Rhodopseudomonas palustris: one gene and its partners. The protein of the gene in region 3 binds, or shares a complex with, the protein of the main gene of each other region. Links are inferred from orthologs where the notes say so. Each region holds a gene or a part of one and is shown on either strand. Other genes may lie near its edges. The genes, in order: SR870_RS17700, accB and accD.

Region 1 (8,097 bases), 120 kb from region 3 along the record:
CATCCAGCAATTGCGCCGGCAATCGCCGTTCCACCGCCGCCGAGATCAGCGAATGCCTACCTTGTTCCGCTTTTTGTCGGTCGTCGCGGTGATCGGCGGCCTGATCTACGGGGCCATCTTCGCACTCGCCAACTTCACCAGCCCGAAACCGCGGGAAATCACCGTGGTGGTGCCGCAGGACAAATTTCTCAAGAAATAGCCGGTAGGCTGGTCGCATGCGAAAACCGCGAGCGAGATTCAGTCCTTCCGCCAGCGTCCCGGCCTCCGAGGCCGAACGGGACACCACGCCGCTGCGGCCCGCCTCCTATTCGGATGCCGGGCTGAGCGAGCTGTTTCTCGACATGATCGCCGCCGAACAGGGCGCTTCCGCCAATACCATCGACGCCTATCGCCGCGACCTCGCCGACCTCTCCCATTATCTCGGCCGCCGCCGCAAGAGCATCGCTTCCGCCGACACCGAGGCGCTGCGCGGCTATCTGGCCGATCTGGATACCCGCGGCTTCGCCTCGTCGAGCGTGGCCCGGCGGCTGTCGGCGCTGCGGCATCTGTTTCGATTCCTGCTGAGCGAGCGCATCCGGGTCGACGATCCGGCGGCGATCCTGGCCGGGCCGAAGCGTGGCCGCGGCCTGCCGAAAGTGCTGTCGATCGCCGATGTCGACCGCCTGCTGTCCTGCGCGCGGCAGGAGGCCGACGCCGCGGAGGGCCCGGCGGGACTTCGCGCCGCACGGCTGTATTGCCTGCTGGAAGTGCTGTACGCGACCGGGCTGCGGGTCTCCGAGCTGGTGTCGCTGCCGCGGACGGCGGCGCGGGGCGATGCCCGGATGATCGTGGTCCGCGGCAAGGGCGACAAGGAGCGGCTGGTGCCGCTCAATTCCAGCGCCAAGCAGGCGATGACGCGTTATCTCGCGACCGCCGCAGCCGCGGAGAAGGCTGCGGCGGGCAACAAGAAGGCCGCCGCCGTTTCGAAATGGCTGTTTCCGTCGTTCGGCGAGAGCGGCCATCTGACCCGGCAGCATTTCGGCCGCGACCTCAAGGAACTCGCCATGCGCGCCGGGCTGCCGCCGCGGCTGGTCAGCCCGCACGTGCTGCGCCACGCCTTCGCCAGCCATCTGCTGCACAACGGCGCCGATCTGCGGATCGTGCAGACGCTGCTCGGCCACAGCGACATCTCGACCACGCAGATCTACACCCATGTGGTCGAGGACCGGCTGAAAAGCCTGGTGCGCGACCTGCATCCGCTGGCGGAGGGCTGAGGCCGGCGCGCCATACCGCAGCAGGCTTGCAACCGGCGGCGCCTGATTCTTTTGCCTAAGCCGCCGGCCGGCCCAGCCGCTTGACTTGATGCGCGTTCGGCTGGAAAAGCCGGAGCCGGGCCGATGTCGGCCGCCGCAGCCCTCCCCATGTCCCTGGTCATGTCCGAGCCCATGCGCAGCTATCTCGACTTCGAAAAGCCGGTCGCGGAACTGGATTCCAAGATCGACGAATTGCGCGCGCTGGCGGCGTCCGGCAGCGACATCCACGAGGAAGTCGCCAAGATCGAGGAAAAGGCCGTCCAGGCGCTCAACGAGCTGTATGCGACGTTGACACCTTGGCAGAAGACCCAGGTGGCGCGGCATCCGCAGCGGCCGCATTGCGTCGATTACATCGAAGCACTGATCACCGAATTCACGCCTCTGGCCGGCGACCGCAAATTCGGCGAGGACGAGGCGCTGATCGGCGGCTTCGGCCGGTTCCGCGGCGAGAGCATCTGCGTGATCGGTCAGGAGAAGGGCTCCTCGACCGAGACCCGCCTCAAGCACAATTTCGGCATGGCGCGGCCCGAAGGCTACCGCAAGGCGGTCCGGCTGATGGAAATGGCCGACCGCTTCGGCATTCCGGTGCTGTCGCTGGTCGACACCGCCGGCGCCTATCCGGGCATCGGCGCCGAGGAGCGCGGCCAGGCCGAGGCGATCGCGCGCTCGACCGACGCCTGCCTGTCGCTCGGCGTGCCGAATGTCGCCGTGGTGATCGGCGAAGGCGGCTCCGGCGGCGCGATCGCGATCGCCACCGCCAACAAGGTGCTGATGCTCGAACACGCGATCTACAGCGTGATCTCGCCCGAAGCCGCCTCCTCGATCCTGTGGCGCGACGGCACCAAGGCGCAGGAAGCCGCCAATTCGATGAAGATCACCGCGCAGGATCTGCTGCGGTTCGGGGTGATCGACCAGATCCTGTCCGAGCCGAAGGGTGGCGCCCACCGCGACCCGGCGGCAATGATCGCCACCACCGGCGACGCCATCGCGGCGGCCTTCGCCGAACTCGGCGGCCTCGATCCCAGCGCGGTCCGCACCAAGCGCCGGCAGAAATTCCTGGAAATCGGCCGCAGGCTCGGCTGACCCGCGGCGCCGCGCCATTGCGGGTTTGCTAACCATCCCGTCGGCCAGCCCCCGATTTCGTCCGCCCGGCCGCAGTTTCGCCGCGGGGACGCAATTCAGTGTTCCTTGACCACGTTCGACGCGGGACCCGTGCGGCCAGCCGCCCGGCTTGCGAGGGCGGGGGCTTAAGGATAATCTTTCGTGAGTGCAGGATGCGCCGTGTCGAGGCGAAAACCTCCTGCGCTTCTTGGTAAATTCGAGCGACACAATTCGACCCAATGGGCCGGAGGGATCGCGTCGGAGCGACGGACTGAGCTGCTCACGGATTGAGCCGATCAATGTGGGGTGCAGGTTTGCCGGTCGTCTGGGGAGCTTCGCTGTGACGAGAACTCCGCTGCTGCGCGCGCTGCTGGCCTCCGCCGCGATCGCCGCGAGCGCCGTGCTGGCCGGCTGCAACGGCGACCAGATGTCGCTCGCCAGAAACGCCAAGGCCAACCAGCCGGTGTCGCCCAAGCTGGTCGCCGCGATGCAGGACAAGAACATGGACCTGCAGTCGCCGATCCTGGTGCGGCTGTTCAAGCAGGAAGCCGAGCTCGAGGTCTGGAAGCAGGACCGCAGCGGCGTGTTCGCGCTGCTCAAGACCTACCCGATCTGCCGCTGGTCCGGCGATCTCGGCCCGAAGATCCGCGAGGGCGACCGCCAGGCGCCGGAAGGGTTCTATTCGATCTCGCCCGGCCAGATGAATCCGCAATCGTCCTATTACCTGTCGTTCAACACCGGCTATCCGAACGCGTTCGACAAGTCGCTGGGCCGCACCGGCTCCCAACTTATGGTGCACGGCGATTGTTCGTCGCGCGGCTGCTACGCGATGACCGACGAGCAGATCGCCGAGATCTACGCGCTGGGGCGGGAATCGTTCTTCGGCGGCCAGCGCGCGTTCCAGCTCCAGGCCTATCCGTTCAAGATGACGCCGGCGAACTTCGCCAAGCATCGCAACAATCCGAACATGGCGTTCTGGAAGATGCTGAAGGTCGGCAACGACCATTTCGAGGTGACACGGCAGGAGCCCAAGGTCGACTTCTGCGAACAGAAATACGTGTTCGACGCCGCGCCCCCGCCCGGCTCCACCAGGCCGCTGGCATTCAATGCGTCCGCCAAATGCCCGGCCTATACGGTCCCCGCCGACATCGCCGACGCGGTGCGCGAAAAGGACCACAAGGACCAGACCAAGCTCGCCGAACTGATCTCGAAGGGGACGCCGGTGGCGCGGCTGCGCACCGGGATCGACGGCGGCATGCATCAGGTGTTCGCCTCGAAGATCCCCGACGCTTCGACCGGCCTTTCCGAAGCCGACGAGAGCCCGGTATCGCTGGCGATGGAGCGTGCACCCGGCACCATCCCGCCGACGGTGAATCCGCCGCGGCCGTCCGACAATCTGCTGCAGAACGCGCCCGAGACGACGACCGTGGCCGCGACCTCTGCGCCGACGACACCGCGCGTCGCCTCGGCGGCGAAGGACGATATCGGCGGCCTGCTGTCCGGCCTGTCGCGCCGGGTCGGCAGCGGCGAGACCACCGCATCGACCGCATCGCCGCCGTCCTCGCCGCCGCAGGTGATCACCGCGCGGCGCAACGAAACCACACCCGCGCCGCCGCGGCCGCAGGCGGCCGTGCCGAGGTCGAGCGAGACCAAACAGGCCACCGGCCGGCCGCCGCTCAAGCCGTCGGTCGACACCAGCGCGACCGCAACCCGGCCGTCATCGACCGGCACGATCACCGGTGCCGCACCCGTCGTGTCGTCGAATAATTTCGACAGCCGGTTCTCGGCGTTCCGCTGAGGCGGACCTCACGCTTCACCCGCCGGCCGAGGATCGGCAACACCCACCACCATCGTCATTCCGGGGCGCGAGCGTCAGCTCGCGAACCCGGAATCTCGCGTCGCGAACAACCTCTGGATTCCGGGTTCGCGCCTGACGGCGCGCCCCGGAATGACGACCTGATGGGCCGCCCTCTCGGTGGCGACATCGTCACGACTCGGATTCTGCGGTCCTCAGACGCAAAATGCCCGGCGCAAGCCGGGCATTGCTGCGATTCGATGAACCGAGGTCGACGCGCTTACGCGTACCTGCCGTGGCAGTGCTTGTACTTCTTGCCGGAGCCGCACGGGCAGTCCTCGTTGCGGCCGACCTTGCCCCAGGTCTCGGGGCGGTTCGGGTCGCGGGCGGTCTTGTCGGCGGTGTCGGCCGGCGCCAGCGAGACATTGGCGAACGCCATTTCGTCTTCGCCGGTGTTGGGGTCCATTTTGTGGACCTCCATCGGCGGCAGCTCCTGAGGCTGCTCCGGCGGGATGATCTCGACCCGCATCAGTTGCGCGGTCACCGCCTCGCGCAGATGCGCGCTCATCTCCTGGAAGAGGTTGAACGCCTCCGACTTGTATTCCTGCAGCGGGTCGCGCTGGCCGTAGCCACGCAGGCCGATCACCTGACGCAGATGATCCAGCATCACCAGATGCTCGCGCCACAGATGATCGAGCGTCTGCAGCAGGATGCTCTTCTCGGCGTAGCGCATGACGTCGGGGCCCCATTGCGCCACCTTCGCCGCCATGTGCTCGTCGAACACCTTCTCGAGCCGCGTCAGCAGCTCTTCGTCGGCGATGCCTTCTTCCTTGGCCCATTCGTCGACCGGAATATCGAGGCCGACGACGCGGTTCAGCTCTTCCTTGAGGCCGGCGACATCCCACTGCTCGGCATAAGCGTGCTCGGGCACGTGCTTGCTGACCAGATCCTCGATGAAGGTGTGGCGCATGTCGGTGACGGTCTCGACCACGCTCTCTTCCTTCATCAGGTCGATGCGCTGATCGAAGATCACCTTGCGCTGATCGTTCTGGACGTCGTCGAACTTCAGCAGGTTCTTGCGGATGTCGAAGTTGCGCGCCTCGACCTTCTGCTGCGCCTTCTCCAGCGCCTTGTTGATCCAAGGATGGATGATCGCCTCGCCTTCCTTCAGGCCGAGCCGGGTCAGCATGGTGTCGAGCTTGCCGGAGCCGAAGATCCGCATCAGATCATCGTCCAGCGACAGGAAGAATTTGGAGCGGCCGGGGTCGCCCTGACGGCCGGAGCGGCCGCGGAGCTGGTTGTCGATGCGGCGGCTCTCGTGGCGCTCCGAGCCGATGATGTAGAGGCCGCCGGGGCGCTTGACGGTCCTGGCCGGCTTGTTGCCCTTGGCCGGCTCGATCTCGATCTCGTCCTCGGCGTTCAGCACGATCTCGCGGAAGCGCTCGATATCGGCCTTGATCTGCTCGATCTTGGCGGCCTTCTCGGCCTCGTCGGTGATGCCCGCGGTCTCCTGCGGCACCCGCATTTCCAGCGAGCCGCCGAGTTTGATGTCGGTGCCGCGGCCGGCCATGTTGGTGGCGATGGTAATCGCGCCCGGCACGCCGGCCTCGGCGACGATGTAGGCTTCCTGCTCGTGGAAGCGCGCGTTCAGCACCGCGAACAGCTTGGCGGGCTTGCCGGCGCGGGCCGCCGCATAGAGCTTCTCCAGCGCCTTCGGATCGCCGAAATCGATCTGCTTGTAGCCGTTCTTCAGCAGGAAATCGGCGAGCAGCTCGGACTTCTCGATCGACGCGGTGCCCACCAGGACGGGCTGCAGCCGCTTGTTGGCGCGCTCGACCTCGGCGAGGATCGCGGCGTATTTCTCCGCCTGCGTGCGATACACCTCGTCGTCCTCGTCGAGACGCGAGATCGGCAGGTTGGTCGGGATCTCGACCACTTCGAGCTTGTAGATGTCGTAGAATTCGTCGGCTTCGGTCGCAGCCGTGCCGGTCATGCCGGCGAGCTTGCCGTACATCCGGAAGTAGTTCTGGAACGTGATCGAGGCCAGCGTCTGGTTTTCCGGCTGGACCGTGACGTGCTCCTTGGCTTCCAGCGCCTGGTGCAGGCCTTCCGAATAGCGCCGGCCCTGCATCATGCGGCCGGTGAATTCGTCGATGATCACCACCTCGTCGTTGCGGACGATGTAGTCCTTGTCGCGCTGGAACAGGGTGTGCGCGCGCAGCGCCTGGTTGATGTGGTGCACCACCGAGACGTTCTCGATGTCGTACAGCGACTCGCCCTTGAGCTGGCCGGCGTCGCCGAGCAGCTTTTCGATCTTCTCCATGCCGGCTTCGGTCAGCGCCACCGAGCGCTGCTTCTCGTCGATGTCGTAGTCCGACTTGTCGAGGCTCGGAATGAAGGTGTCGATGGTGTTGTAGAATTCGGAGCGGTCGTCGAGCGGGCCGGAGATGATCAACGGGGTGCGGGCTTCGTCGATCAGGATCGAGTCGACTTCGTCGACGATGGCGAAGAAATGGCCGCGCTGGACCATGTCCTCGAGCCGATACTTCATGTTGTCGCGCAGATAATCGAAGCCGTATTCGTTGTTGGTGCCGTAGGTGATGTCGCAGGCATAGGCCCGCTGGCGCTCGCTGTCGTCGAGGCCGTGCACGATCACGCCGGTCGACATGCCGAGGAAAGTGTAGATCTGACCCATCCAGCCGGCGTCGCGGCTGGCGAGGTAGTCGTTGACGGTGACGACGTGGACGCCCTTGCCGGCCAGCGCGTTGAGATAACACGCCAGGGTGGCGACCAGCGTCTTGCCTTCGCCGGTCTTCATCTCGGCGATGTCGCCTTCGTGCAGCACCATGCCGCCGATCAATTGCACGTCGAAATGGCGCTGGCCGAGGGTGCGCTTGGCGGCCTCCCGGACGGTGGCGAAGGCCGGGACCAGCAGGTCGTCCAGCGTCTTGCCGGCTTCGAGTTGGGCGCGGAAGTCGACGGTGCGGGCGCGCAGCGCCTCGTCCGACAGCGCCGCGACCTCCGGCTCCAGCGCGTTGATGGCGGTGACCCGAGCCTGATAGGCCTTGATCCTGCGATCGTTCGAAGAGCCGAAGAGTTTGCGGGCGAACGCGCCGATCATACCAGCTTCCTGTCCTTGCGATGTGACTTCGCAGCCTGTGTGCCGTTCACTCGAGCCGCTATCAACTCATCGTGACGCCCAGCCACCTATCGGGATACAGGCGCGGGCGCGAAATGATTGGTCATCCAGCAATCCGAGGGCCGGCGGCGTGGCCAGGGCCGTCGGACGACCTTGATACCCGTGCCAGTGGCGGCAGAGATATGGCTGGGGTAGGGGGATGTCAACGCGCGGCCCGGTGATGGAATTCATCATTTTGACAGAGTTTTCGCGTTGCCAAGGCTCCGTGATTGGGTGACTGTCCCGCCGCCCCCGACACCCCGGCTTTCAGAACAAGGATTTTCCATGACCCCTGCGTCACCCGCAGCCCGATCGGCCCTGCGCTCCGGCATCATCGGCGCGGCCGCGACCGGTTGTCTCGCTTTTGCGCTGCTCGCGAGCCCGATGGCGCGCGCCCAGGACGCCGACCCGGTGCTGGCAAAGGTGAACGGCGCCGAGATCCGTCAGAGCGACGTCGCGCTCGCCGAGGAAGAACTCGGCGCGAGCCTGGCGCAGATGGACCCGGCGACCAAGAAAGAGAACGTGCTGGCGTTCCTGATCGACATGAAGATCGTCGCCAAGGCCGCCGAAGACAAGAAGATCGCCGACCGCCCGGAATTCAAGAAGCGGCTCGACTTCGCCCGCAACCGCCTGCTGATGGACGATCTGCTCGGCGTTCAGGGCAAGGCCGCGACCACCGACGAGGCGATGAAGAAGGTCTATGAGGACGCCGCCAAGCAGATTTCCGGCGA
Region 2 (10,867 bases), 2.8 Mb from region 3 along the record:
TTGACGACGATGCCGATCGCGACCGCGCGGTCGGGATCGATCTCGACCGCCTCCGCCTCCAGCGTCAGACGCGACATCCGGTTGCCTTCAGCCGAGCGACGCAAATCCTCGAGCAGCGCTTCGAGATACTGGTTCAGCATCACGCTTTTGAGATCGTGCGAGGTGTACAGCCGACGGTGCACCTGCGCCACCGCGGCGACGCGCCCCATCGCGTTGGTCAGCGCCGCCTTGACCTCGCTCTCCTTGCTGGAGGAGGCCTGCAGATGCAGCAGCGACGCGATGATCTGCAGCGAATTGCCGACGCGGTGGTTGACCTCGCGCAGCAGCATCTCGCGCTCCGCGGCCAGCGCAGCGTAGCGGTCGCGCGAGGCGCGGACTTCGGCTTCGGCGTCGTCGCGCGCCTTGCGGATGACGGCCTGGCGCAGCGCCTGGTCGGCGGCGACCTGGAGCAGGGGGACGAAGTCGCCCTGGGTGTCCTTCACCAGATAGTCCGCGGCGCCGGCTTTCAGCGCGGTCACCGCGATGCTGGAATCCTGTGATGCAGTGACGAACACGACCGGCGGCGCATCCGGAATGTTCTGGATCTGCTCGAGCGTTTCCAGCCCGTCGAGGCCGGGCATGTATTGATCCAGCGCCACCACGTCGATGCCGCCTTGACGCAACCGCGCCAGCCCGGCTTCGCCGCTCAGGACGTGCTCGACGCAGAAGCCCTGCCGCTTCAGGCCACGGCTGACCAGGCGCCCGAGCGCCTCGTCGTCGTCGATATACAGCAGGGTCGGCGAAGAAGGAGTCATGGAGCCTCGGTTTGAGGAACCTGGATCACGGAAAAGAACAGGCCGAGCTGACGTATCGCGTTGGCGAAGCTCTCGTAGTTCACCGGCTTGGTGATGTAGACGTTGCAGCCGAGTTCGTAGCAACGCTTGATTTCCTGCGCGTCGTCGGTGGTCGTCAGCACCACGACCGGCGTGCATTTGAGATGATCGTTTTCCTTGACGCGCCGCAGAATGTCGATGCCGCTGGTGTCGGGCAGATTGAGATCGAGCAGAACCAGCAGGGCTCGATTCTGGTGTTCGACGCCGGACCCGTCGGGACCGAACAGGTAGTTCAGTGCCGCTGTACCGGAGGTGAACGGAATGATCTCGTTGTTGACGCCGGAGCGGCGGATATTGCGCTCGATCAGGCGCGCGTGGCCCTCGTCGTCCTCGATCATGATGATGGTGACTGGATTGCTCATGAGCGGGATTCCCGATTGGTCGCCGCAGTCCATTTCATCGGCAACGTGATAATGAAGGTGGAGCCCTCGCCGAGCGTCGAGGACACCGACATGGTTCCGCCCAGCCGGCGAACGAGCGCGCGAACGTGGGCGAGCCCGATCCCTTGGCCGGGCCTGTCCTGTGTACCGGCACGGCGGAAAAGATCAAAGATTCTCTGATGGTCCTTGGGATCGATCCCCCGCCCGTTGTCGACGATTTCGAAGATCGCGAAGCCGAGTTTCTGGCGGCCGCGCACACGGATGTCGCCGGGAACCCCGTTCTTGAGATATTTCAGCGCATTGTCGATAAGGTTGGAGAAAATCTGCTCGAGCGCGAGCCGGTCGCTGACGATCTCCGGCAACGGCTCGATGCGGATTTCGGCGTTCGCCTCGGCGGCTTGATGAGCCATCGTCGAGACGATGTTCTCGATCAACTCCCTGGTGTCGATCGGAACGGGCTGGAACTGGCGGCGGCCTTCGCGCGTGAGGTTGAGGATCGCGCTGATCAGCCGGTCCATCTTGCCGATCGACGACTTGATGAAGGCGAGCGCCTCGGTGAAATCCTCCGAGAGCTGCTGGTCGGCCGGCTCCAGTTCCGGCTCACCGTCGCTGTCGGCCTTTTCCGGCATCTGTTTGTCGGCGACTTCCCGGCTCAGTGTGGCGATGCGGCGGAAGATGTCACTGCGCAGCTCTTCGAGTTCGCTGGTGAAGCCCATGATGTTGACCAGTGGCGAGCGCAGATCGTGGCTCACGATATAGGCGAAGCGCTGGATCTCCTCGTTGGCCTCGCGCAGGTCGGTGGTGCGCTCGGAAACCGTGCTTTCGAGGTTCAGATTGTTCTCGCGCAGCAGAGCTTCGGCTTCGTCGCGGGCGCGCGCGGATCGCCGCACCAGGAAGATCGAGAGCCCGGCGAGCACCAGCACCAGGCCGGAGCCGGCGGTCGTGACGATCGACGTCAGCGACTGGCTGCGATCGGCCGCCGCGGTCCGCATCACGAACAGCCTGTTCTCCTCGGCCCGCATCGCGGCCATGAAGCTGGCGAACTGGTTCATGGCCTCGCGGCCGCTGTCGTCCTGCACCAATCTCCGGGCCTCTTCGGCGCGGTCGAGCTGGGCGAGCGAGATCAGTTGCTTGAACTTGTCGATCCTGGCCTGCGCGAGTGCGATGCTCCGCTCGATCAGGGGGCGCTGAACCGGATTGTCGGCCACCAGTAGCTGCAGGCGCCGCAGCATAGGCACGACCCGACCCGACGAATTCTCGAACTCCTCGACGAATTCGGGCCGCCCCGTCAGCAGAAAACCGCGCTCCGAACTTTCGGCACGGCGCATCTGCAACTGGGCGAGCGAAATCTGGTTCTCGACCTCCAGGGTGTGCGCCACCGAGGCGCCGTCCTTGCGGGCCTTCTGCAGCAGAAACACCGACGCCAAGCTGATGAGAACCAGGACGGCGAAGGAGAGCGACAGCAGGGAAATCTGGATGAAAGCGCGTCGCCGCGTGGATTCCGGCGTCACCGCGCGGTCTCCGTCATTCTAATACAAAACAAGAACATTCCCCGCGAGGCGGCCCAATCTGCAACCAGCCCAACGCCGAACTCGGAGAACGGTTCCCCGGTTCGGGAAATTTCTAGCGGCCCTCGAGCGCGCCGCCCGCGAGATACTGCTCCAGCCAGTGGATGTGATAATCCCCGTCGATGATCCCGGGCTCGCGCACCAGCGCCCGGAACAGCGGCAGCGTGGTTTCGATGCCGTCGACCACCATCTCGTCCAGCGCGCGCCGCAGCCGCATCAGGCATTCGCCGCGGGTTTTGCCGTGCACGATCAGCTTGCCGACCAGCGAGTCGTAATATGGCGGGATGGTGTAGCCCTGGAACACAGCGGAATCGATCCGGACGCCGAGCCCGCCGGGCGGGTGGTAGCGCGCGATCTTGCCGGGCGACGGGCGGAAATTGACCGGATTCTCGGCGTTGATCCGGCACTCGATGGCGTGGCCGTTGAGCACGATCTCGTCCTGCGCCACCGGCAGGTCGCCGCCGGCGGCGATCCGGATCTGCTCCAGTACGAGGTCGATGCCGGTGATCATCTCGGTGACCGGATGCTCGACCTGGATCCGGGTGTTCATTTCGATGAAGTAGAACTCGCCGTCCTCGTAGAGGAATTCGATCGTGCCGACGCCGACATAGTTCATGTCCTGCATCGCCTTGGCGCAGATGCCGCCGATCCGGGCGCGCGCTTCCGCGCTGATCACCGGGGAGGGGCTTTCCTCCCACACCTTCTGGTGCCGGCGCTGCAGCGAGCAGTCGCGCTCGCCGAGATGGATCGCGCCGCCGCGGCCGTCACCCAGGATCTGGATTTCGATGTGGCGCGGCTTCTGCAGATACTTCTCCAGATAGACCGAGGCGTCGCCGAAGGCGGCCTTGGCCTCGTTGCCGGCGGTGGAGATCGCCATCGACAGATCTTCGGCGGTGTGCGCGACCTTCATGCCGCGGCCGCCGCCGCCGGCGGCGGCCTTGACCAGCACCGGGAAGCCGATCTCCTTGGCGATCGTCATCGCGTCGTCGTCCGGGCCGACCGCGCCGTCCGAGCCCGGGACCACGGGGATGCCGAGCCGCTTGGCGGTTTTCTTGGCCTCGATCTTGTCGCCCATCAGGCGGATGTGCTCGGCCTTCGGGCCGATGAATTGCAGATTGTGGTCGGCGAGAATCTCGGCGAAGCGCGCATTCTCGGACAGGAAGCCGTATCCGGGATGCACCGCGTCGGCGCCGGTGATTTCGCAGGCCGCGAGCAGCGAGGGTATGTTGAGATAGCTGTCCTTCGACGGCGGCGGGCCGATGCAGACGCTTTCATCGGCGAGGCGGACGTGCATCGCGTCGGCGTCAGCGGTCGAATGCACCGCGACGGTGGCGATGCCGAGTTCCTTGCATGCGCGCAGAACCCGCAAGGCGATCTCGCCGCGATTGGCTATGAGGATCTTGTCGAACATCGGACTACCGAGCTGTAAGGGCCAAAGGGGCGAAGGCGAGGTGCGAGTAGCGAATGGGAAGACGACCGGGGCGCCGTTCAATTCGCTAGTCGGAAACTCCCTGGTCGCTCTTACTCAACCACCACCAGCGGCTCGCCGAACTCGACCGGCTGGCCGTCTTCGACGAGGATCTGGGTGACGGTGCCGGCCCGTGGCGACGGGATCTGGTTCATCGTCTTCATCGCCTCGATGATGAACAGCGTCTCGCCGGCGGACACCCGGGAGCCGACCTCGATGAACGGCTTGGCGCCGGGCTCCGGCGCCCAATACACCGTGCCGACCATCGGCGAGGGCACCACGCCGGGATGCTTGGCGATGTCGATCACCGCGGTCTCGATTGCGGTGATCGCGCCTCCTGCGGCGGGCGCCGGGGCATAGCCCATCGGCACCGAGGCCGCGATGCTGACGTTGCGGGCGACGCGGACGCGGAGCCCGGCGCGCTCGATCTCGATCTCGGTGAGATTGGTCTCGTCGAGCAGCAGTGCGAGTTCGCGGATCAGCGTGCTGTCGTCGGTCGCCTTGTCGTCGTTGGGTTTCGCGGCGGTCTTGGTGTCAGGCTGGCGGGCCATGTTTCGATCCAGATGTCTTGAGTGAATGGGGCGGGTCAGGCCTCGGGTCAGGCGTTGGCGCCGATTTTCGCGGCGAGACCAAGGATGGCCAGCCGGTAGCCGTCGATGCCGAAGCCGCACAGGCTGGCAAAGGCGGCCTTCGCGATGAAGGAATGGTGGCGGAAGCTGTCGCGCGCAAAAACGTTGGAAACGTGGACTTCCACGGCCGGGATCTGCACCCCGACCAGCGCGTCATGCAGCGCCACCGACGTGTGGGTATAGCCCCCGGCGTTCAGCACGATCCCGACGGCCTGCTCGGAGCGCGCCTGATGTATCCAGTCGATCAGTTCGCCCTCGTGGTTGGACTGCCGGCAGACGGCCGAAAGGCCGCAGCCGGCCGCGGTCTCGATGCACAGCCTTTCGACGTCGGCCAGCGTTGCGTGGCCGTAAATCTCCGGCTCCCGGGTCCCGAGCAGATTCAGGTTCGGGCCATTGAGCACGTAAATCGTTTGCGGCATCCGAATTTCCGGCAATGTCAGCGAAGCTCTCCGGCGGGCGCGCCGTCGGGCCGAAATCCGGCGCTGCAGCACCGGGTCCAGGCAAAATTCACTTGATTGTCCGGCGTTATAGGTAACCTCACGGCTGAGGGGAAGCCTGAACACGTTCCAGCGACGCCTGAATCGGCTGATGCTTTGGACGAGCATGGCAAGGCAAGTTTCAGCAAATGCTTGCGATCCGTTTGCAGCGGATGATGAGCCGGACAATCTCTGCGGGCGATCGGCGCACAGGAAAACGCAATCGGCGTTCCTTGCGATGCGGTGCGCCTTGCGAGGGCGCAAGCGAGACCCGCGACATCCGCGTGGAACCAGCGTCGCGAAAGCCCGTTCTGTGGAGACCTTGCTCCTTCAAAAAACGGTCCGGCGTCGCTGCCGAATTTCTGGAGCGCGGAATGCCGCGGTTTTGGTTTGGCAATTCGGAAACTGGAGGCGTAGGTTTGATTTCAAAGATGGGTGCCTCCGCTGACGCGGACGCGCACGAGGCCGGACCGCCCGAGCAAACGCCCGCGGTTCGACGCGCCTGATCTCAGGCATGCTGCTTGCATCGCGAAGACGTTCAACGGGAGGCACTATGGCCCGCTACATCGTGCGATTTATGAAGGACATCCTCGGCGAGAACGGCCGCCAGGCCGAGATTTGCCAGAGCTCCCTGGAGGTCGAGGCGGCGAACAGCCGCGACGCCACCGAGATCGCCAAACAGAAATTCTGTCAGATGGAGCGGCTGAACGAATGGTCGCTCCACGCCGACCGCGTTCACGTCGCTGAAACCGACTGCCGTCCGTAGCCGGCGGCTCGACGAGCGCGGTCCATCGCGCCATCGAGGCCGCCACGGGGCGGCGGCCTTGCTGCCGATCTCCCCGGGAAGCCCGATGAGGGGTGACGTCCGCAGAGCTCAGCACTGCTCCTTGCCGCAGCGGGCGAGCGCCACCTTCTGGCGCAGCGTGTCGAGGCCGACCGCGCCGACCACCACCTGCTTGCCGATCACGTAGCTCGGCGTGCCGTTCATCCCCATCGCTTCCGCGAGCCTGAAGCTCTCTTCAATGGTGGCGCGCACTTCCGGGCTCGCCATGTCCTTCTCGAGCCGGGCCATGTCGAAGCCGGCGTCCTTGGCGGCGGCCATCGCGCGCGCCTTGTCGGCCTGGCCGCGGCCGCCCATCAGCTTCTGGTGGAAGTCGAGATACTTCTTGCCGTCGGGCGCCTGCATGCGCACCGCGATCGCCACCTGCGCCGCTTCGACCGAGGGCGGGCCGAGCACCGGAAACTCCTTCAGCACGATCTTGAGCTTCGGGTCTTCCTTCATCAGCGTGAGCATGTCGGTCATCGCGCGCTTGCAGTAACCGCAATTGTAATCGAAGAACTCGACGAAGGTGACGTCGCCGTCCTTGTTGCCGAGCGTCACGCCGCGGGGCGAATTGAAGATCGCCTGGGCGTTGTCCTTGATCGCGGCCTGATGCTTCTCGGCGGCGGCATTGGCCTGGCGCTTGCTCAGTTCGTCGGATGCCTCTTCCAGGACCTCCGGGTGCGACACCAGATAGTCCTTGATGATCTGTTCGATCTGGCTGCGCTGCTCGTCGGAGAATTTCTGCGCCGCGGCGGCAACTGGCGCGCCGATCAAAACGAGCGCGAGCAGGGCGGCGGCAAAGCGGCGGAACGACAGCATGGGCAATCCCTTCAGACGGACAATCGGATACGTATGGCGCACGGATTCGTGCGCTTCATAGCGCTTTTCCCGCCCAATTACGCGCAATTTGTGAACACGTTCCGGTCGGGCGCACCAAAACCCGCCTGCCGCGAAGCGGCGGCGGCCGTAGCGATCGGGGCCGGCGCCGGCGTTCGTCGTCGCGACCGCCGGCACCGTCTGACTGTGTGACGCCGTGGGCTACTTGACGGTGGTCAGGCGCAGATAGGGACGCGGCGCGTCCCAGCCCTGGGGAAACGCCTTCACGGCGTCTTCGCCCTGCAGCGACAGCGGGATGATCACCTTGTCGCCGGCCCGCCAGTCCGCAGGGGTGGCGACGCGATACTTGTCCGCAAGTTGCAGCGCATCGATCACCCGCAGGATCTCGTCGAAATTCCGGCCGACATTCATCGGGTAGGTCATGGTCAGCCGGATCTTCTTGTTCGGGTCGATGATGAACACCGAACGCACCGCTGCGGTTTCGCTCTGGTTGGGATGGATCATGTCGTAGAGCCGCGCCACCGTGAGGTCGGCATCCGCGACGATCGGAAACTGCAGATCGGTCTGTTGCGTATCGTTGACGTCGTCGATCCACTTCAGATGCTCCGACACCGTGTCGGTCGAAAGCCCGAGCGGCTTGACGTTGCGCGCAGCGAATTGCTGCGACAGCTTCGACGTCTTGCCCATTTCGGTGGTGCAGACGGGGGTAAAATCGGCGGGATGGCTGAAGAAGAAGACCCAGGAATCGGCGGCCCAATCGTGCAGCGAGATCCGACCCTTGGTGGTGTCGGCGGTGAAATCGGGCGCGGTGTCGCCGATATGGAGAGACATCGATTGAACTCCTGTGTGCCTAGGAAATGAGCAAGCCCGCGCGCGGCGCGGGACAGCCCGACTGTAGTGACGCTTTGTGGCACCGTGAAAGCGGGAACGGCTCGAGCCGTGTCGAGGCGGGGCGGGGCGGTGCGCGATCACCACTTCATTATAGCGAATGATCGCGCACCGTGGTCAGTGCTTTCAACGCAGATCAACCACGCATTTCGACTACGGGCAGGGGCGAGCCCGGCCGTCGTTGCCGATATAGGTCATGGTCGCCGGGTTGAACGAGCGGTAGCGCTGTGAGCAGTAGCCGATCGCATCGCGGCGGCGGGCGTCTTCCGCGGCGCTCGCAGCGATCGCGCCGCCGATGATGGCGGCGCCGATGCCGAGTCCGATCGCCGCGCCGGCATTGCCGCCGCCGCCCCAGCCACGTCCGCGTCCACGTCCACCACCGCGTCCACGGCCGCGCTGTGCGTAGGCCGGCGTTACGCTCGCCGTCATCGCCAAGCCCGTGGTTGCGATCATGCCGAAGCCGTACATCGTCAGCAGCATGACGCCGGCCAACGCGCGCGTGATCAGCCTGCGTGCGGTGCCGCCGTCTTGCGGTCTCGATTTCATCATGGATGTCTCTCCCTCTTCTGGTAGCCGCGCGACTCTAGGCGCGAGGGCGCGGCATGGCAAACATCGAGACACTCTGTCGCCGCGATGTATTTGCCAGACTGCCCCCGTCTGCGGCCGATACGCGTGTGATCGGCGATCACACGCAGTACGCTATTTGGATGTTGGTTTCGCTTCGACGATATCGTCCGCCTTGACCCAGCCCGGCGAGCCGACCGGGAAGCGGGTTTTGGCGCGGGACGCCAGTTCGCGCGCGGTCTTGTTGTCGCCGCGCAGGAACGCCGCCTGGGCCGAGGCGAGATCGGCCTCGGCGTAGTCGCCCTTGCGGCCATAGGCCATCGCGAGCTGGCTATAGCCGAGCGGCGCTTCGGCCTCGCGCGACAAGGCGGCGCGCAGAATCCGGATCGCCTCGTCGGTGGTACTCTTGTTGCCGGAGGCGACCAGCGCCTGGCCGAGCAGCATTTCGATCAGGGGCGCGCCGCGGCTGAGCGACAACGCCTTGCGCAGCGGCGCGATCGCTTCCTGCGGCCGGCCGCCTTCGAGCAACGCCTGGCCGCGCAGCTCGTAGAAATAGGGGTTGTTCGGCTCGCTCTGGATCAGGCCGTCGATCTGGGCCAGCGCCGAGCGCGGATCGCCGTGCAGATAAGTCGAGATGGCGCGGGCGTAGCGTGCGGGGAGGCTGGTGTTCGACGGCGGATAGCGCCGGTTAACGGTGTCGGGACGCTCCATGAAGCCGGAGGTCTTGGCCCGCATCATATCGTGGCGGAGCTGCAGCCCGGGATCGTCCTTCTTGTCCCAATTGGCGCTGGAGCGCGCGAGTTCTTCCAGTGCGCGGACGCGTTCGGCCGGCATCGGATGCGACTGCGCATAGGGATCGGCCCCGCGCGCGGCGAACAGGCTCTCGTCGGTGAAGCGGCGGAAGGTCTCGTACATGCCCTTCGCGGACTGGCCGGTGGCGTCGAGAAATTTCACCGCGGCCTTGTCGGCGTTCTCTTCCTGCTGGCGCTGATACGACAGCAGATTGCGCCGGATCATTTCTTGAGGCGCCGAGATCGCTGCCGCGCCGATATTGCCGGCGCCGCTGTTCGGGCCGGCCTTGGAGCCCGCCACCATCGCGCCGACGCCGAGCAGCATCGCGACGATCATCTGCGTCTGCGCCTGCGCGAGTTGGGTGCGCAGCTTGGACAGATGACCGCCAGCGAGATGGCCGGTCTCGTGCGCCAGCACGCCGATCAATTGGTTCGGCGTCTGCGACTGCATCAGCGCGCCGTAATTGACGAAGATGCGGCGGCCGTCGGCGACGAAGGCGTTGAAATTCGGATCGTTGATGATGGCGACCCGGATGTTCTGCTTTTCGAGGCCCGCGACGCGCAGGATCGGCCGCGTATAGTCGCGCAGCAGATTCTCGATCTCGGTGTCGCGCAGCAGCGGCGGCCCCTTCTGCTGCGGGGCTTGCGCAAGGCCGGGAACCGGGGCGAGCGCCAGCGCCGCGGCGGTCGCAATCGCCACCAGCCGCGACGCCTGCGAACGGGTCTTCCGGCGCAGTTCTTCAAGCAGAGCTTCAACCATCACTTTGGGCATTGGCCGAGGTTCGAATAACGGATATCCCCTGATCAGCCCAGCAATACGGCAGCAGCGCGACGTCCGCCGGGTTTCGCCGAACCGAACCGCGCGGGAGATAGCAGATTTCAATGCGCGATGCGACCAAGACAGCGGCGGCGCGTCAATTGTTGACGGCGTCCGCGCGGAGCGATGTACCGCCCTTCATGGTGATGGATGTGATGGCGGCCGCGGAGCGGATCGAGGCCGCGGGCGGTCACGTGATTCACATGGAGGTCGGCCAGCCATGGGCGTCCGCACCACGCACGGCGCTCGCCGCCGCGCATCAGGCGCTGGAACAGGGCCGCATCGACTACACCTCGGCGCTCGGCATTCCGTCGCTGCGCGCGCGGATCGCGCGGCACTATCGCGAGGTCTATGCCACCGAGGTCGATCCCGATCGCATCGTCGTCACCACCGGGTCCTCCGGCGCTTTCATCCTGTCGTTCCTGGCGCTGTTCGAACCCGGCGATCGGGTCGCGGTGACCGTGCCCGGCTATCCGCCGTATCGCCACATCCTCACCGCGCTCGGCTGCGTGCCGGTGCCGATCGAGACGCATAGCGAGACGCGACATGCGCTGACCGGGGAGGCGCTGCTCGCCGCGCACCGCAAGGCGCCGCTGAAGGGCGTGCTGGTCGGCAGTCCCGCCAATCCGACCGGCACGATGATGACGCGTGCGGCGTTGACCGAATTGATCGCGGTCGCCGAGAGCGAGGGCATCCGGTTCATTTCCGACGAGATCTATCACGGCCTCGACTACGCGTTCCCGGCGGTGACCGC
Region 3 (8,977 bases):
CGAGAGCGGCCGCCGCGACACGTCCGCCGTCGGCATTGTGGCCGCCGTCGAGCCAGAGTTCGCAGCCTTGCGGCGCGTCATCGAGTAGTTTCCCCGTCGTCAGCCGCTGCATCCGCGCCGGCCACTCCGCCGCGAGCAGTCCGGTCTGATACGCGTCCTGATCGATGGTGAAGCGCTGCTGCGCCCGCAGCGTCGCGATCGCCAGCCCGGCATTGTCGATCTGATGCCGGCCGAACAGTTTTGGCGCGGTGAGGTCCATGAGGCCGCGGTCGTCCTGATAAGCGAGCCGGCCGTGCTCGACGTCGACATGCCAATGCTGGCCGCGCGCGTGCAGCGGCGCGCGCAGACGCTTCGCCTCGCGTTCGATCACGTCCATCGCGTCGTCGGCTTGCTCGGCGACGATCACCGGCGCGCCGCGGCGCAGGATGCCGGCCTTCTCGGCGGCGATGTCGGCGAGCGTCGGCCCGAGAAATTCAGTGTGGTCGATGCCGATCGGCGTCAGCACGCAGGCGAGCGGATGGTCGATGACGTTGGTGGCGTCGAGTCTTCCGCCGAGGCCGACTTCGAGCAGCACGACGTCGGCGGGATGCTGCGCGAACAGATGCAGCGCCGCCGCGGTCTCGATCTCGAACAGCGTGATCGGCGCGCCGGCGTTGACGCGCTCGCAATGCGAAAGCGCCTCGGCCAGCTCCTCGTCACTCACCAGCACGCCGCCGCCCGGCTTCCCGAGGCGAATCGTCTCGTTGACGCGCACCAGATGCGGCGAGGTGTAGGCGTGGACGCAGAGGCCCGCGGCTTCGAGAATGGCGCGGAGAAAGGCGAGGGTGGAGCCTTTGCCGTTGGTGCCGGCGATGTGGATCACCGGGGGCAACCGGCGTTCGGGGTGACCCAGCGCCGCCAGCAGCCGCTCGATACGGTCGAGCGTCAGGTCGATCTGCGCGGGGTGAAGCTGCGCGAGGCGCGCGCGGAGTTCGCCGACCGTCGCAGGCGGGTTCGGGGCGGAGGTCGCTGCGCTCACGCCTGCGGCGCGGCCGGCGGCGGCGCCGGCTCGGGCGGCGTCGCCACGATTTCGGTCGCGGCCGCGGCTTCCGTGTCCTGGGCTGCGTCGTCGACCGCGACCAGTTCTTCGGCCGCGGGCAGCGGCGTCTTGGTCAGGATCCGGCACAGCCGCGCCAGCGTCGGGCGCAGCTCGTGGCGGTGCACCACCATGTCGACCATGCCGTGGTCGCGCAGATATTCGGCGCGCTGGAAGCCGTCCGGCAGCTTCTCGCGGATGGTCTGTTCGATCACGCGGGCGCCGGCGAAGCCGATCAGCGCGCCGGGCTCGGCGAGCTGGATATCGCCCAGCATCGCGTAGGAGGCGGTGACGCCGCCGGTGGTCGGGTTGGTCAGCACCACGATGTAGGGCAGCCCGGCCTCGCGCAGCATCTGCACCGCGACGGTGGTGCGCGGCATCTGCATCAGCGACAGGATGCCTTCCTGCATCCGCGCGCCGCCGGAGGCCGCGAACATGATGAAGGGCGCGTGTTTCTCGACCGCGAGCTCCAGCCCGCGGATGATCGCCTCGCCGGCCGCCATGCCGAGCGAGCCGCCCATGAAGTCGAAATCCTGCACCGCGGCGACGACGCCGAGGCCTTCGAGCTTGCCGAAGCCGACCTTCACCGCGTCATGGGCGCCGGTCTTGGCGCGGGCGTCCTTGATGCGGTCGACATATTTGCGCTCGTCGCGGAATTTCAGCGGGTCGGCGGTCACTTCCGGCAGCGCGACGTCGTACCAGGTCTCGTTGTCGAACACCGACCGCAGCCGCGCCAGCGCGCCCATGCGCATGTGATAGTTCGAGCCCGGGATCACGAACTGGTTCTGTTCGACGTCCTTGTAGAACACCAATTGCCCGGTATCCGGACATTTGATCCAGAGATTCTCCGGCGTTTCGCGCCGCAGGATGTTGCGGATCTTGGGACGGACGACGTTGGTCAGCCAGTTCATGATGGTCTCCGCGTCGCCCCCGGAAGGGCGTCGCCAGGTTCATTGCACTGTCGGGATATGGCGGCGGAGGTCGGCTCCGTCCAGACCATGCCCCGAATTGATGACTGCCTATTCCGCAGCCTGTTTGGCGCCGCGCACGCCGGCCGCAAGCGCCGCGACCAGGTCCGCCACCGCCCCGACGGTCGCCTTGGTGGCGCGGTTGTCGGCGTCGAGGCTGTTCTGCAGCGCGTCGATCAGCGCCGAGCCGACCACCGCGCCGTCGGCCTGTGCGGCGATCGCGCGCGCGCCCTCGGGGGTGCGGATGCCGAAGCCGACGCAGACCGGCAGGTCGGTGTGGCGCTTGATCCGGGCCACCGCGTCGCCGACCGCGGCCGAATCCGCCGAAGCCGAGCCGGTGATGCCGGTGATCGAGACGTAATAGACGAAGCCCGAGGTGTTGGCGAGCACCGCCGGCAACCGCTTTTCGTCGGTGGTGGGCGTCGCCAGCCGAATGAAATTCAGCCCGGCCTTCATCGCCGGCAGGCACAATTCGGAATCTTCCTCCGGCGGCAGATCGACGATGATCAGCCCGTCGACGCCGGCCTTCCTGGCGTCGGCGAGAAACGCGTCGACGCCGTAGATGTAGATCGGATTGTAGTAGCCCATCAGCACCACGGGCGTGGCGTCGTCGTGCTTGCGGAAGTCGCCGACCAGGTCGAGCGTCTTGTGCAGCGTCGCGCCGGCGTGCAGCGCACGCAGCCCCGCCGCCTGGATCGCCGGCCCGTCGGCCATCGGGTCGGTGAACGGCATGCCGATCTCGATGATGTCGGCGCCGGCGGCCGGCAGCGCCTCGAGGATCTGCAGCGAGGTCGCGAGGTCGGGATCGCCCGCCATCACGAAGGTGACGAAAGCCGGGCGGCCTTCACGCTTAAGCTGGGCGAAGCGGGTGTCGATACGCGTGGTCATCAGAACTGGCCCCCGAGATGCTCGGCGACCGAGGCGAGGTCCTTGTCGCCGCGGCCCGACATGTTGAGCACCATCAGATGATCCTTCGGCAGGATCGGCGCGAGCTCGGCGACCTTGGCCAGGGCGTGCGCCGGCTCCAGCGCCGGGATGATGCCCTCGAGCCGGCAGCACAGCTTGAAAGCGTCGAGCGCCTCGGTGTCGGTGGCGGACAGGAAGTTGACGCGGCCGACGTCGTGCAGCCAGGCGTGCTCGGGGCCGATGCCCGGATAGTCGAGGCCGGCCGAGATCGAATGCGCTTCCTGGATCTGGCCGTCGGTGTCCATCAGCAGATAGGTGCGGTTGCCGTGCAGCACGCCGGGCTTGCCGCCGGCGATCGACGCCGCATGCAGCTTGCCGAGGCCGTGGCCCGCGGCCTCGACGCCGTAGATCGCGACGCCGGCATCGTCGAGGAAGGGGTGGAACAGTCCCATCGCGTTGGAGCCGCCGCCGATGCAGGCGATCAGCGAATCCGGCAGCCGGCCTTCGGCTTCCATGATCTGCCCGCGCACTTCCTGGCCGATCACCGCCTGGAAGTCGCGCACCATCATCGGATAGGGATGCGGGCCGGCGACGGTGCCGATGCAGTAGAAGGTGTCGTGGACGTTGGTGACCCAGTCGCGCAGCGCCTCGTTCATGGCGTCCTTCAGCGTGTTGGCGCCGGAGGTGACGGGGCGGACTTCGGCGCCGAGCGCCTTCATCCGCAGCACGTTGGGCTGCTGGCGTTCGACGTCGACCGCGCCCATGAACACCACGCATTCGAGACCGAATTTGGCGCACATCGTCGCGGTGGCGACGCCGTGCATCCCGGCGCCGGTCTCGGCGATCACCCGCGGCTTGCCCATGCGCTTGGCCAGCATGATCTGGCCGAGCACGTTGTTCACCTTGTGGGCGCCGGTGTGGTTGAGGTCCTCGCGCTTGAAGTAGATCTTGGCGCCGCCGAAATGCTCGGTCAGCCGTTCGGCGAAATACAGCGGCGAGGGCCGGCCGACATAATGCTTGAGATAGCCGTCCATCTCGGCGCGAAACGCCGGATCGTCCTTGGCTTCGGCGTAGGCCTTCTCCAGATCGAGGATCAGCGGCATCAGCGTCTCGGCGACGAAGCGGCCGCCGAAGATGCCGAAATGCCCGCGCTCGTCGGGTCCGGATCGGAACGAGTTCGGCAAAATCTGATTCATGTCAGGCCATCGTCTCTTCGCTGGCGCGCGCGGCGCGGATGAAGCTTCGGATCAATTCGGGGTCCTTGACGCCCGGCGTCGTCTCGACGCCGGACGACACGTCGACGCCGCCGGCGCGGGTCACCCGCAACGCCTCGGCGACATTGCCGGGCGTAATGCCGCCGGACACCATGAACGGCACGGGCAGCGCCAGGCCGCTCAGCAGCGCCCAGTCGAACGGCACGCCGAGACCGCCGGGGCGGAGCGCGTCCTTCGGCGGCCGCGCGTCGAACAGGATGCGGTCGCTTGCTGCGGCGTAAGCGGGCAGCGCCGCGAGATCGTCGGCGGTCGCCACCGCGACGGCCTTCATCACCGGCAGCCCGAAAGTGTGTTTGATCGCGCGGATCCGCTCCGGGCTTTCCTTGCCGTGGAGCTGCAGCAGGTCCGGCGCGAGGGCGTCGACGACGTCGCGGATCAGCGCGTCGCTGGCGTCGACCGTCAGCGCGACCTTGGCGGCGCGGCTGCCGATCTGGTCGCCGAGCTGGCGCGCGAGGTCGAGCCCGACATGACGCGGCGAGGCGGGAAAGAACACGAAGCCGAGCATATCGGCGCCGGCCGCGACCGCCGCTTCGAGCGTGTCGCAGGTCGACAGGCCGCAGATTTTGACGACGACGGACATGGATTCGCGATCGGGTTTCGGCCGGCGGCAGGAAGGCCGGCTACTCGACGGTGTTCTACAGCGCCGCGCCGGCCTTGTCGCGCCTGCCGGTCGCGGAACCCTGTTCCAGCAGCAGCCGCTTCGGTTCGCTCTGCGCCGGGCTGACGATGCTGGCGCGCAAATTCGCCAGCTCCGCCCTGGCCTCGATCGCCTCGGCCTGATGCCGCCGTGCCGCGCGTCGCCAATGCCGCTGCCGGAACCAGGTAGCGATGCCGCCGGCGATCACGCCGAGGATCGCGACGCCGATGATCAGCACGAACAACGGCATCTGCACGGTGCCGATCGGATCGCTGACATCCAGCGGATCGAACGACACCGTGACGAGATGGCGGTTGGCGACCGCGAAGACGATGAAAATCAGTCCGAGCGGAATCAGCACCACGGCTGTCAGAAATTTCTGCATGTCGTTCTCGCTCGCCTTGCCCAGCAAACGGGCGTCGCGTCACGCGCCGGTATCGGTATTTCCGGTCTCGCGGTTCAGCCGTTCGCGCATTTCCTTGCCGGTCTTGAAAAACGGCACGCTCTTCTGGTCGACCGGAACATGCGCGCCGGTGCGCGGATTGCGGCCGGCACGCGCGGGCCGGTGCTTCACCGAAAACGCGCCGAAGCCGCGCAGCTCCACCCGATCGCCACGCGCCAGCGCATCGACGATCTCGTCGAGGATCGCGTTGACGATATTCTCGACGTCCCGCTGGTAGAGGTGCGGGTTATGCTCGGCGATACGCTGAACGAGTTCGGATTTGATCATCGAGGATGTGGTCCGTGCGTGCGGACCGCCATTTCCTTGAAAATACTGTGAACTGTCAAGACGCTAAATCAAATGAGGCAGGCTGGACAATGCCGTCCGACGGTGCTTGCGAGGCGCCTTGCGCGTGGTCGGCCGGACGAAACCGGCGCGACGCGGGCCGGCCATCGCCGTCAGCGGCTGCTACCCGGCACCCACAAGGCGAGCATGCCGTCGAGGCCGAGATGCATCGCGCCGGACTGCTCGATCTGTCGCGCGATCGGGCCGAGGCCGAGCGCATCGAGCGTGACCGACGCCGCGGCCCGCAGGAACGTCAGGTCGCCGAACTGCGGCGCCAGCTTGAAGTCGCGCACCGGCAGGCCGCTCTTGACCTTCTTCTCGGTTTCCAGCCACGCCACCGCGGTCTTCTCGTCGCCGAGCTGATCGATCAGTTTCAGTCCGACCGCCTGCCGGCCGGTGAAGACGCGGCCGTCGGCGACGATGCCGAGCTGATTGTCGTCCATGGCGCGGCGCTGCTTCACCAGATCGCGAAACCACGCGTAGGAATCCCGCACCAGCGATTCCAGCGCGGCGCGCGCCTCGGGGCTGGTCGGCTCGAAGCCGTTCGGTGCCGCCTTCAGCGGTGACGACTTCACCTCCTCGACCTTGACGCCGACCGTCTTCATCAGTTCGGAGACGTTCGGATATTGGAACAGCACGCCGATCGAGCCGACCAGCGAACTCTGCTGCGCGATGATGTGATCGGAGGCGATGGCGGCGATGTAGCCGCCCGATGCGGCCAGGCCCTCGACCACCACCACCATCGGCTTCTTGGCCTTGAGCCGCATCAGCGCGGTGTAGAGTTCTTCCGAGCCGGCGGTGGTGCCGCCCGGCGAATTGATGTGGACGATCACCGCGGCGCTGTTCGATTTCGCCAGCCGCTCCAGCGCCTCGACCCGTTCGGAGTTGCTGCGGATCAGGCCGTCGATCTTGATCCGCGCGATCGAGCCCGAGGTCGTGAGCGCGGTGCCCGCCGGCGACACCATCGCGCCGACCGCGATCACTGCGCCGATCGCGACCAGCACCGCAGCGACCCGCCAGAACGTCAACTTGCGGCGAATGCGGCGGCGATCGACGATCACATCGGAATCAAGCGACATGGAATTTCTCCGGCGGAAGACTATTCACGGTTTTCAAATGGGATCGTTGATTTCCCATGACGGGATTACATCAATTGCGCCCCAATATGAAGAAAACAAGGTGCCGGCGGCGGGACGACGCGGCCGCGGCGCGTGACCTTTCCTTCGTCATGGCCGGGCTTGTCCCGGCCATCTACGTCTTTCTGTTGCGAAGTCCGTCAAGGCGTGGATGCCCGGGACGAGCCCGGGCATGACGGCGGTGGTGTTTCGACAACAAAAAGGGCCCCGGCGATGCCGGGGCCCTGATGTTGGTCGGCGTAAGCCTGAGGCTTACTTGTCGCGCTGCTTGAGCGCGGTGCCGAGAATGTCGCCCAGCGTCGCGCCCGAATCGGACGAGCCGTACTGCGCGATGGCTTCCTTCTCTTCCGCGACTTCCAGCGCCTTGATCGACACCTGGACCTTGCGGGCCTTCTTGTCGAACTGGATCACGCGGGCGTCGACCTTCTCACCGACCGCGAAGCGGTCGCTGCGCTGATCGTTGCGGTCGCGCGCCAGTTCCGAGCGCTTGATGAAGGTGGCGAAGTCGGTGCCGACGATCTGCACGTCGATGCCCGATTCCTTCACTTCCAGCACTTCGCAGGTCACGATCGCGCCCTTCTTGACGTCGCCCGGCTCGGCGAAGGGGTCGCCTTCGAGCTGCTTGACGCCGAGCGAGATGCGCTCCTTCTCGACATCGACGTCGAGGACGATGGCCTTGACCATGTCGCCCTTCTTGAAGTTGTCGATCACCTGCTCGCCCGGCTGCTTCCAGTCGAGGTCGGAGAGATGCACCATGCCGTCGACGTCGCCGTCGAGGCCCAAGAACAACCCGAACTCGGTCTTGTTCTTGACTTCGCCTTCGACGGTCGAGCCGACCGGATACTTCTCGACGAACACTTCCCACGGGTTGCGCATCGTCTGCTTGAGGCCGAGCGAAATCCGGCGCTTGACCGAATCCACCTCGAGCACCTGCACTTCGACTTCCTGCGAAGTCGAAACGATCTTGCCGGGGTGCATGTTCTTTTTGGTCCACGACATCTCGGAGACGTGGATCAGGCCTTCGATACCCGGCTCGAGCTCGACGAACGCGCCGTAGTCGGTGATGTTGGTGACGCGGCCGGTGAAGCGCGCGTTCAGCGGGTACTTCGCCTCGATGCCCTGCCACGGATCGTCCAGCAGTTGCTTCATGCCGAGCGAGATGCGGTGGGTCTCGTGGTTGATCTTGATGATCTTGACCTTGACGGTCTGGCCGATCGTCAGCACTTCGGTCGGGTGGTTGACGCGACGCCATGCGATGTCGGTCACGTGCAGCAGGCCGTCGATGCCGCCGAGGTCCACGAACGCACCGTAATCGGTGATGTTCTTGACCACGCCGTCGATCACCTGGCCCTCTTCGAGGTTCTGCACCAGCTCCTGGCGCTGCTCGGCGCGGGTCTCTTCGAGAACCGTGCGGCGCGACACCACGATGTTGCCGCGGCGGCGGTCCATCTTGAGGATCTGGAACGGCTGCGAGTTGTTCATCAGCGGCGCGACGTCGCGGATCGGGCGGATGTCGACCTGCGAGCGCGGCAGGAACGCCACGGCGCCGTCGAGGTCGACCGTGAAGCCGCCCTTGACCTGGTTGAAGATGACGCCGAACACCTTCTCGTTGCCCTGGAAGGCCTTCTCGAGCTTGCCCCAGCTCTCTTCGCGGCGCGCCTTGTCGCGCGACAGCACGGCTTCGCCGAGGGCGTTCTCGATCCGGTCGAGGAACACTTCGACGGTGTCGCCGACCTTCAATTCGCTTTCACGGCCGGGTCCTGCGAATTCGCGCAGCGCCACGCGGCCTTCGGTCTTCAGGCCGACGTCGATGACGGCCATGTCCTTTTCGATCGCGACGACGATGCCCTTGATGACGGAGCTTTCCTGCAGATTGCCGCCGGCGAAGGACTCGTCGAGCATCGCGGCGAAATCGTCGCGGGTCGGGTTGTAAGTATCGGTCGAAGCCATTTGTTCTCCAGATGCGGATGTCGCCGGCAGTTCGGTTGAGGGACGTCTCTCGCGCGCAGTGTCAGGGGTCCGCGAACCTGACGACCGCCCTGCAAATCATTGCGGAGCGGGCCGGCAGCATGCCTGCACGGTCGAGCCGTTGATCCGATGTGATCGGATCGAATATCGGATCGGATAATGTCATTCCAAGAAAGCATTGGGCGCAGAACGAGAACGACAGGCCCGAACGGAACCTGGGCGTTGT

The links.
Region 1: the proteins of accD (region 3) and SR870_RS17700 are in contact, whole or in part, in a solved structure (PDB 8UXZ), measured with the Escherichia coli proteins. The link is inferred for Rhodopseudomonas palustris from one-to-one orthologs.
Region 2: the proteins of accD (region 3) and accB are in contact, whole or in part, in a solved structure (PDB 8UXZ), measured with the Escherichia coli proteins. The link is inferred for Rhodopseudomonas palustris from one-to-one orthologs.

The regions. Positions count from the first base shown.
Region 1 is NZ_CP140155.1:3,927,252-3,935,348, forward strand. The notes cover bases 489-3,393. They hold SR870_RS17700 (acetyl-CoA carboxylase carboxyltransferase subunit alpha), read left to right. Parts: upstream 489-1,412; coding sequence 1,413-2,375; downstream 2,376-3,393. Other genes in these bases: xerD (site-specific tyrosine recombinase XerD), read left to right, coding at 489-1,253; SR870_RS17705 (L,D-transpeptidase family protein), read left to right, coding at 2,734-3,393. Also shown: SR870_RS17690 (histidine kinase), read left to right, coding at 53-199; more of xerD, read left to right, coding at 216-488; more of SR870_RS17705, read left to right, coding at 3,394-4,191; preprotein translocase subunit SecA, read right to left, coding at 4,469-7,309; SR870_RS17715 (peptidylprolyl isomerase), read left to right, coding at 7,652-8,097. UniProt on the Escherichia coli protein: Component of the acetyl coenzyme A carboxylase (ACC) complex. First, biotin carboxylase catalyzes the carboxylation of biotin on its carrier protein (BCCP) and then the CO(2) group is transferred by the carboxyltransferase to acetyl-CoA to form malonyl-CoA.
Region 2 is NZ_CP140155.1:1,046,507-1,057,373, forward strand. What follows is about bases 3,091-5,900. They hold accB (acetyl-CoA carboxylase biotin carboxyl carrier protein), read right to left. Parts: upstream 4,840-5,900; coding sequence 4,342-4,839; downstream 3,091-4,341. Other genes in these bases: accC (acetyl-CoA carboxylase biotin carboxylase subunit), read right to left, coding at 3,091-4,231; aroQ (type II 3-dehydroquinate dehydratase), read right to left, coding at 4,887-5,336. In the rest of the region: SR870_RS04580 (histidine kinase dimerization/phosphoacceptor domain -containing protein), read right to left, coding at 1-794; SR870_RS04585 (response regulator), read right to left, coding at 791-1,234; SR870_RS04590 (sensor histidine kinase), read right to left, coding at 1,231-2,763; more of accC, read right to left, coding at 2,876-3,090; SR870_RS04610 (hypothetical protein), read left to right, coding at 5,947-6,159; SR870_RS04615 (DsbA family protein), read right to left, coding at 6,268-7,035; SR870_RS04620 (peroxiredoxin), read right to left, coding at 7,255-7,884; SR870_RS04625 (BA14K family protein), read right to left, coding at 8,095-8,490; SR870_RS04630 (M48 family metalloprotease), read right to left, coding at 8,641-10,056; SR870_RS04635 (pyridoxal phosphate-dependent aminotransferase), read left to right, coding at 10,179-10,867. UniProt on the Escherichia coli protein: This protein is a component of the acetyl coenzyme A carboxylase complex; first, biotin carboxylase catalyzes the carboxylation of the carrier protein and then the transcarboxylase transfers the carboxyl group to form malonyl-CoA.
Region 3 is NZ_CP140155.1:3,798,976-3,807,952, reverse strand. What follows is about bases 1-2,870. They hold accD (acetyl-CoA carboxylase, carboxyltransferase subunit beta), read right to left. Parts: upstream 1,987-2,870; coding sequence 1,015-1,986; downstream 1-1,014. Other genes in these bases: trpA (tryptophan synthase subunit alpha), read right to left, coding at 2,095-2,870; SR870_RS17180 (folylpolyglutamate synthase/dihydrofolate synthase family protein), read right to left, coding at 1-1,018. Also shown: more of trpA, read right to left, coding at 2,871-2,931; trpB (tryptophan synthase subunit beta), read right to left, coding at 2,931-4,145; SR870_RS17160 (phosphoribosylanthranilate isomerase), read right to left, coding at 4,147-4,803; SR870_RS17155 (LapA family protein), read right to left, coding at 4,859-5,245; SR870_RS17150 (integration host factor subunit beta), read right to left, coding at 5,285-5,590; signal peptide peptidase SppA, read right to left, coding at 5,761-6,726; rpsA (30S ribosomal protein S1), read right to left, coding at 7,036-8,733.